One region of the Methylovorus glucosotrophus genome, then DNA from elsewhere that is predicted to be linked to it. Evidence: predicted binding sites of a transcription regulator. Region 1 holds the regulator's gene; the other holds the start of a gene.
The links. The regulator sigma-54, encoded in region 1, starts transcription at its own class of promoters, with help from an activator protein. The targets are predictions, from matches to a motif close to TGGCACNNTTCCTGCT.
Positions count from the first base shown of each region.

Region 2: a site for sigma-54 is predicted at 1,288-1,303, ahead of glnA (type I glutamate--ammonia ligase). Genes of this name have one in related genera too.

Region 1 is NZ_VMSE01000002.1:144,160-147,577, reverse strand. It holds gene lptB (LPS export ABC transporter ATP-binding protein) at 9-731, shown strand; gene FNL37_RS11655 (RNA polymerase factor sigma-54) at 756-2,210, shown strand; gene hpf (ribosome hibernation-promoting factor, HPF/YfiA family) at 2,238-2,567, shown strand; gene hprK (HPr(Ser) kinase/phosphatase) at 2,651-3,418, shown strand, end outside.
Region 2 is NZ_VMSE01000001.1:462,812-466,229, forward strand. It holds gene glnA (type I glutamate--ammonia ligase) at 1-1,209, opposite strand, end outside; gene FNL37_RS02090 (rhodanese-like domain-containing protein) at 1,477-1,932, shown strand; gene aroE (shikimate dehydrogenase) at 1,951-2,775, shown strand; gene mtgA (monofunctional biosynthetic peptidoglycan transglycosylase) at 2,772-3,418, shown strand, end outside.

The DNA of each region.
Region 1 (3,418 bases):
GAGTAAACATGAGCCAATTAATCGTAGAAGGTCTGCGCAAGAAATATAAATCCCGCACGGTGGTGCAGGATATTTCGCTGCAACTCAATAGCGGCGAAGTGGTAGGCTTGCTGGGCCCCAACGGCGCAGGCAAGACCACCAGCTTTTACATGATGGTAGGTCTGGTGGCCCTGGATGATGGGCGCATTCTGCTGGATGGCAAGGATCTGAGCCGTCTGCCCATACACCGTCGTGCGCGCCTGGGCCTCGCCTATCTGCCGCAGGAGCCCTCGATTTTCCGCAAGATGACGGTGGCCGAAAACATCATGGCGATTCTGGAGTTGCAGAAACTGGCGCCAGAACAGATGGAGAACCAGCTGGAATCGCTGCTGCAGGAACTGCATATCACGCATATCCGCAACAGCATGGCGGTCAGCCTGTCCGGCGGTGAACGCCGCCGCGTTGAAATCGCCCGCTGCCTGGCCACCAACCCCAGCTTCATTCTGCTGGATGAGCCATTTGCCGGCATCGACCCCATCGCCGTGCTGGACATTCAGAAGATCATCCGCTTTTTGACCGAACGCAATATCGGCGTGCTGATCACCGACCACAACGTGCGGGAAACATTAGGTATTTGCGACCGCGCCTATATCGTCAATGAAGGACGCGTCTTCGCGGCAGGCAAGCCCAGCGAAATTATTCACAACGATAGCGTAAGAGAAGTGTATCTTGGTAAGGACTTCCGCCTCTAAGCACACATTTGGCGGCCCCCACGTATGAAGCAAAGCTTACAACTCAAATTTTCGCAACACCTGGCGCTGACTCCGCAACTGCAGCAGTCCATCCGTTTGTTGCAGCTATCCACGCAGGAGCTCAATCAGGAGCTGGAAACCCTGCTGCAGGCGAATCCATTGCTGGAACGCGCTGACAAGATCGAAGAACCGCTGGAAATCCCCGACAACTTCATTGCAGCGCCAGTAGCCCCTGAGCCCAGCGTGGCCGCCACACCGGAGGAAGCTCCCCGCCAGGATGAATTTGGTGGCGATGACTATTTTGAATTCGGCAGCAGCAGCGGCAGTAACCGCTGGGAAGACAGCAGCTCCGGCAATGACGATGACAATGATTTCAGCTACCAGGAAGCGGTCAGCCTCAGCCTGCGCGATCATCTGCTAGGTCAGCTCAAGCTGTTGCCACTGTCCGAGCGCGACCAGACCTTGTCCATGCTGCTGGTCGATACCATTACCGACGACGGTTATCTGGAGCAGTCGCTGGAAGAGCTGGCCGACATGCTGCCGCCGGAACTCGAAATCGACATGCTGGAGTTGCAGACGGCGCTCAAGCATATCCAGAACCTGGACCCACCCGGCATAGGCGCGCGCAATCTGGCAGAGTGCCTGTCCTTGCAATTGCGCGCCTTGCCACCAGATACGCCTTATGTGGATCTCGCCATCAAGGTTGCCGAAACGCACTTGCCCCTGCTGGCAGCCCGCGATTACGCAAAACTGAAAAAATTGCTGGCCTGCGACGATGATGTATTGCGCGAAGTGCAACAGCTGGTGCTGCAACTCAATCCCCGCCCAGGTGGTGAATTCAGCAAAATCACGTCTGATCATTACATTCAGCACGAAATCGTGGTGAAGAAAATCAAAGGTGTCTGGCTGGCCCATCTGAACGACGAAGTCGTGCCCAAGCTGCGCATCAACCAGCTGTATGCCGGCATCCTCAAGCGCAATCGCGAAAGCTCGAGCCAATACCTGATGAGCCAGATGCAGGAAGCCAAGTGGATGATCAAGAACATCCAGCAGCGCTTCTCCACCATCCTGCGCGTTTCTCAGGCGATTGTGGATCGCCAGCGCAATTTCTTTGAGCACGGCGAGGTCGCCATGCGCCCCCTGGTGCTGCGCGAGATTGCCGATGAGCTGGGCCTGCACGAATCCACGGTGTCACGCGTCACCACGCGCAAGTACATGCTCACCCCACGCGGTGTTTACGAGCTTAAATATTTCTTTGGCAGCCATGTGGCTACCGAATCCGGGGGCGCTTGTTCCGCCACTGCCATACGCGCCCTGATCAAACAAATGGTCAGCGAAGAGAACCCGAAAAAGCCGCTGTCGGATAACCAGATCACGGATATCCTGGGTAAACAGGGCATCGTGGTTGCTCGTCGCACCATTGCCAAATACCGCGAGTCTTTGCAGATACCCGCGGCCAACCAGCGCAGATCGCTTTGATCTGCGTTTTACCTGAAGGAGTAAATCATGAACCTGCATCTCACCGGACACCATCTCGACGTTACCCCAGCCCTGCGCGAATATGTGCAGAGCAAGCTTGAGCGCGTGAGTAACCACTTCGACCATGTGATTGACGTCAAAGTCACCATGAGCGTAGAGAAGCTGGCGCAGAAAGTGGAAGCCACCATTCATGTGCCGGGTCACGATATCCATGCCGAAAGCAGCGGTGAAAATATGTACGGCGCGATTGACGCGCTGGCTGACAAGCTGGATCGCCAGGTTCTGAAGCACAAGGAAAAAGTAAGCGACCATCACAAGGCCAACGGTGCCCTCAAGCACCAGGCGGCTGCGGAATAAAGGTCTAAACCGGGGACAAGGCAAAGGCGTGTTGTCTTACGTACCGCCAGTTGCCTTGTCCCTGCCGAACATAAGGTAATCATATGGCTACCATCAGTGTTGCACAGCTTTACCGGGATATGCGCCGCAATCTCAAGCTCACCTGGGTTTCCGGGCTGAATGGCGGTGAAAACCTGCTCACCAGTGAAACGGTGACCAAGCCCTCGCTGGCACTGATCGGGCACCTGAATTTTGTACACCCCAACCGCGTGCAGGTGTTGGGCTGTGCCGAGATGGATTACTTGCGCAGCCTGCCCAAGCCAGAGCTCAAGAAAGCCATCCACAATCTGTTTTCCACCGACCTGGCCGCCGTTGTCGTCGCCAATGGTGAAAAACCACCCGCCGAGCTGAATGCCGCCTCGGATGATTTTCAAACCCCCTTGTTCACTTCACCCATGCGCAGCCCGGGGCTGATGGATGTCCTGAGCCATTATCTGGCGCAAGCCGTCGCCGAATCCGAGAGCTCCCATGGTGTTTTCATTGAAGTACAAGGCTTTGGCATTCTGATCAAGGGCAACCCGGCCATTGGTAAAAGCGAGCTCGCGCTGGAACTGATTTCGCGCGGACATCGTCTGGTGGCGGATGATATTGTCGATTTCTACCGCATTGCGCCGGACCGGCTTGAAGGGCGCTGCCCCCCTATCCTGCAGGACTTCCTTGAAGTGCGTGGCCTAGGCATCCTCAACATCCGTGCCCTGTTTGGTGACAACGCCGTCAAGCCCACCAAACCGCTCGACCTCATCATTCAGCTTGAGATGGCCGATACTCTTGCGCCGCAACTGCTGGACAGGCTCAAGATCAAATCGCATCAC
Region 2 (3,418 bases), on a different contig from region 1:
CTCAGGAGGCAGATGGTAGAGATCCTTGGTTGCTGGCTCACCTGGGTGAATCTTGTTCTGTACGCCGTCCAGACCAGCCATCAGCAGGGCGCTGAATGCCAGGTATGGGTTGGCAGTAGGATCAGGGAAGCGAGCTTCAACGCGGCGAGCCTTGTCGGAGTGCACGAAAGGAATACGGATCGAAGCTGAACGGTTCTTGGCAGAGTAGGCCAGCTTAACTGGAGCTTCAAAGCCTGGAACCAGACGCTTGTAGGAGTTGGTGCCTGGATTGGTGATCGCATTCAGCGCGCGAGCGTGCTTGATGATACCGCCGATGTAGTAAAGGGCGAACTCGGACAGGCCAGCGTAGCCGTTGCCTGCGAACAGGTTCTTGCCATCTTTCCATACGGATTGGTGCACGTGCATGCCGGAACCGTTGTCGCCAACGATAGGCTTAGGCATGAAGGTGGCGGTTTTGCCGTAAGCGTGAGCGGTGTTCAGCACCACGTACTTCAGCAATTGGGTCCAGTCGGCACGTTGTACCAGAGTGCTGAACTTGGTGCCGATTTCACATTGACCAGCCGTTGCCACTTCGTGGTGGTGCACTTCAACAGGCACGCCCATGTTTTCAAGGGCGATGACCATGGCTGAGCGCAGATCCTGGAAGGAATCGACTGGAGGTACTGGGAAGTAGCCGCCCTTTACGCCAGGACGGTGACCAGTGTTGCCGCTTTCGAACTTCTCGCCAGATGCCCATGCACCTTCTTCGGAGTTGATCTTGACGGAACAGCCTTCCATGCCGGCATTCCACTGGATGGAGTCGAAAATGAAGAATTCGGGTTCTGGGCCGAAGTAGGCGGTGTCGCCCAGGCCGCTGGACTTCAGGTAAGCCTCAGCGCGTTTTGCCAAGCTGCGTGGGCAACGGTCGTAGCCCTTGCCGTCGGTAGGATCTACCACGTCACAGCTCAGAATCAGTGTAGGTTCGTCCATGAACGGATCGATATTGGCAGTCTCAGGATCAGGCATCAGTTGCATGTCGGAAGCTTGAATACCTTTCCAGCCGGCGATAGATGAACCGTCGAATGCGTGGCCTTCGGTAAATTTGCTTTCATCGAACGCTGAGATGGGTACAGTTACGTGCTGTTCTTTACCTCTGGTATCGGTGAAACGGAAATCAACAAACTTGATGTCATTTTCCTTCACCATTTTCATTACGTCGGCTACCGCCATTTCATTCTCCTAAAACGTAAAAGCGTAAATTAAGTAATCAAACCCCATGGTTTGATAGAAAAACTGCTGAATGTATCTAGCAGGAAACGTGCCATCGGAAACCCCGAGATTCTCATTTTCACATAATCACTTAGAAAAGAGAATAAAAAAGCGGGGCACCGAATTCGGGCGATCATTGGGGCAAATGCACCAAATTGGTGCTTTTGGCTCAGGCCGCAAAATTCTCGCTATACTTCGGGGTAAATCTACAAAATAATCGAGTGCACCATGGAAACTATCAATCAAATATTACAAAAAGCCAAGCAGCGCGCTCAGGTAAACAATTTGCCTTATGCAGGCGCTCTCACCCCAGAGGAAGCCCAGCAGCTGATGGCATCCGCTCCGGGCGCCTGTCTGGTAGATGTAAGAAGCCGCGCCGAGCTTGAGCTGGTGGGGCGCGTTCCTCAGGCATTGAGCATTGAGTGGGCATTTTATCCCGGCATGGTAGCCAACCCTGATTTTGCTGCGCATCTGGACAAGCAGGTGGATCGCGAAGCGCTGGTGATGTTTTTGTGCCGCACGGGTGGCCGTTCGCACAATGCCGCAGTGCTGGCTAACTCCATGGGATACACCGAGGCTTACAACGTATTGGAAGGTTTCGAAGGCGCGACCGATCCGCAAACGGGTCAGCGTGGCAAGATTAATGGCTGGAAAGCGGCTGGCCTGCCCTGGACAAATAGCTAAATTACAGACAGGGTCGTGATGATGGATCGTTATGCCGTGATCGGCAACCCGGTCGAGCACAGCAAGTCGCCGCTGATACACCACATGTTTGCCGAGCAAACCTCGCAGCAACTCGAATACGGCCGTGTGCTGGCTCCCCTTGATGCGTTTGTTGAGACCGTGCAGGCCATGCGGGCCCAAGGTTATAAAGGTGCCAACGTTACGGTGCCATTCAAGCTGCAGGCATATGCTCTGGCAACGCAGCTGACCGAGCGTGCCCACGATGCCGGTGCCGTTAATACTCTGATGTTTCAGGGCGAGCACATCATTGGCGATAACACCGATGGCGCTGGCCTGGTACGGGATATTCAGCACAACCTGGCGATTCCCTTGCACGGCAAGCGCGTGCTTCTGATCGGGGCTGGCGGTGCTGCCGAAGGCGTGTTGCATCCCATTCTGGCCCAGCAGCCTGCTCTGCTGGTCGTGGCCAATCGTACGCTGGACAAGGCGCTTGCCATGGTGCGCAAAGTGGAAGCGCAGGGCGAGCTGCTGTATGTCTCGGTACAGGCGCTGGCCTTTGAAGATCTGCCGGGCCAGGCGTTTGATGTGGTCGTGAATGCCACTTCTGCCGGATTGACCGACTCTCAGTTACCCTTGCCGCCCAGCATGTTTGCGGCAGGATCCCTGGCCTACGACATGATGTATGGTCGGGAGACCCCCTTCATGGCCTTTGCCCGCGCGCATGGCGCTGAGCATGTGGTCGATGGTCTTGGCATGCTGATTGAGCAGGCCGCCGAATCGTTTTATCTGTGGCGCCAGGTGCGGCCTGATACCACCCCCGTGATTGCACATTTCAAATCATGACATGGCGCCAATGGATATGGCGCGGCCTCTTGGCCTTGCTGCTGCTGATCGTGTTGTATCAGCTCTGGATATTCCTGCATATCTGCTGGTGGGTGCAGCACAATCCGGATAGCAGTGCTTTCATGCGCGATCGCCTGGAATTGCTGCAGGAAGATAAACCCGGTGCCGAGTTGCGGCATCAGTGGGTGCCTTACAGCCAGATATCCATCCATCTGAAACGGGCGGTAATCGCCGCCGAGGATTCCCGGTTTGTCGAGCATGAAGGCTTTGATTGGGATGGTATCCAGAAGGCTTATGAGAAAAACCTGAAAAAAGGCCGTATCGTGGCGGGTGGCTCTACCATCAGCCAGCAGCTTTCCAAAAATCTGTTTCTGTCGACGCGCCGCACACCCTGGCGCAAACTGGAAGAAGCCATGATCACGCTCATGCTGGAAAAAATGATGAGCAAGCGGCGTATCTATGAGATTTACCTGAATGTGATTGAGTGGGGGAATGGCGTATTTGGTGCCGAAGCCGCTGCAAGGTATTACTTTCATAATTCTGCAAAAGGCCTGACAGCAGCGCAAGCCGCCAAACTCGCTGCCATGGTGCCAAATCCGCGCTATTATGACAGCCATCGAAATGCGCGCGGCTTGCTTAAAAA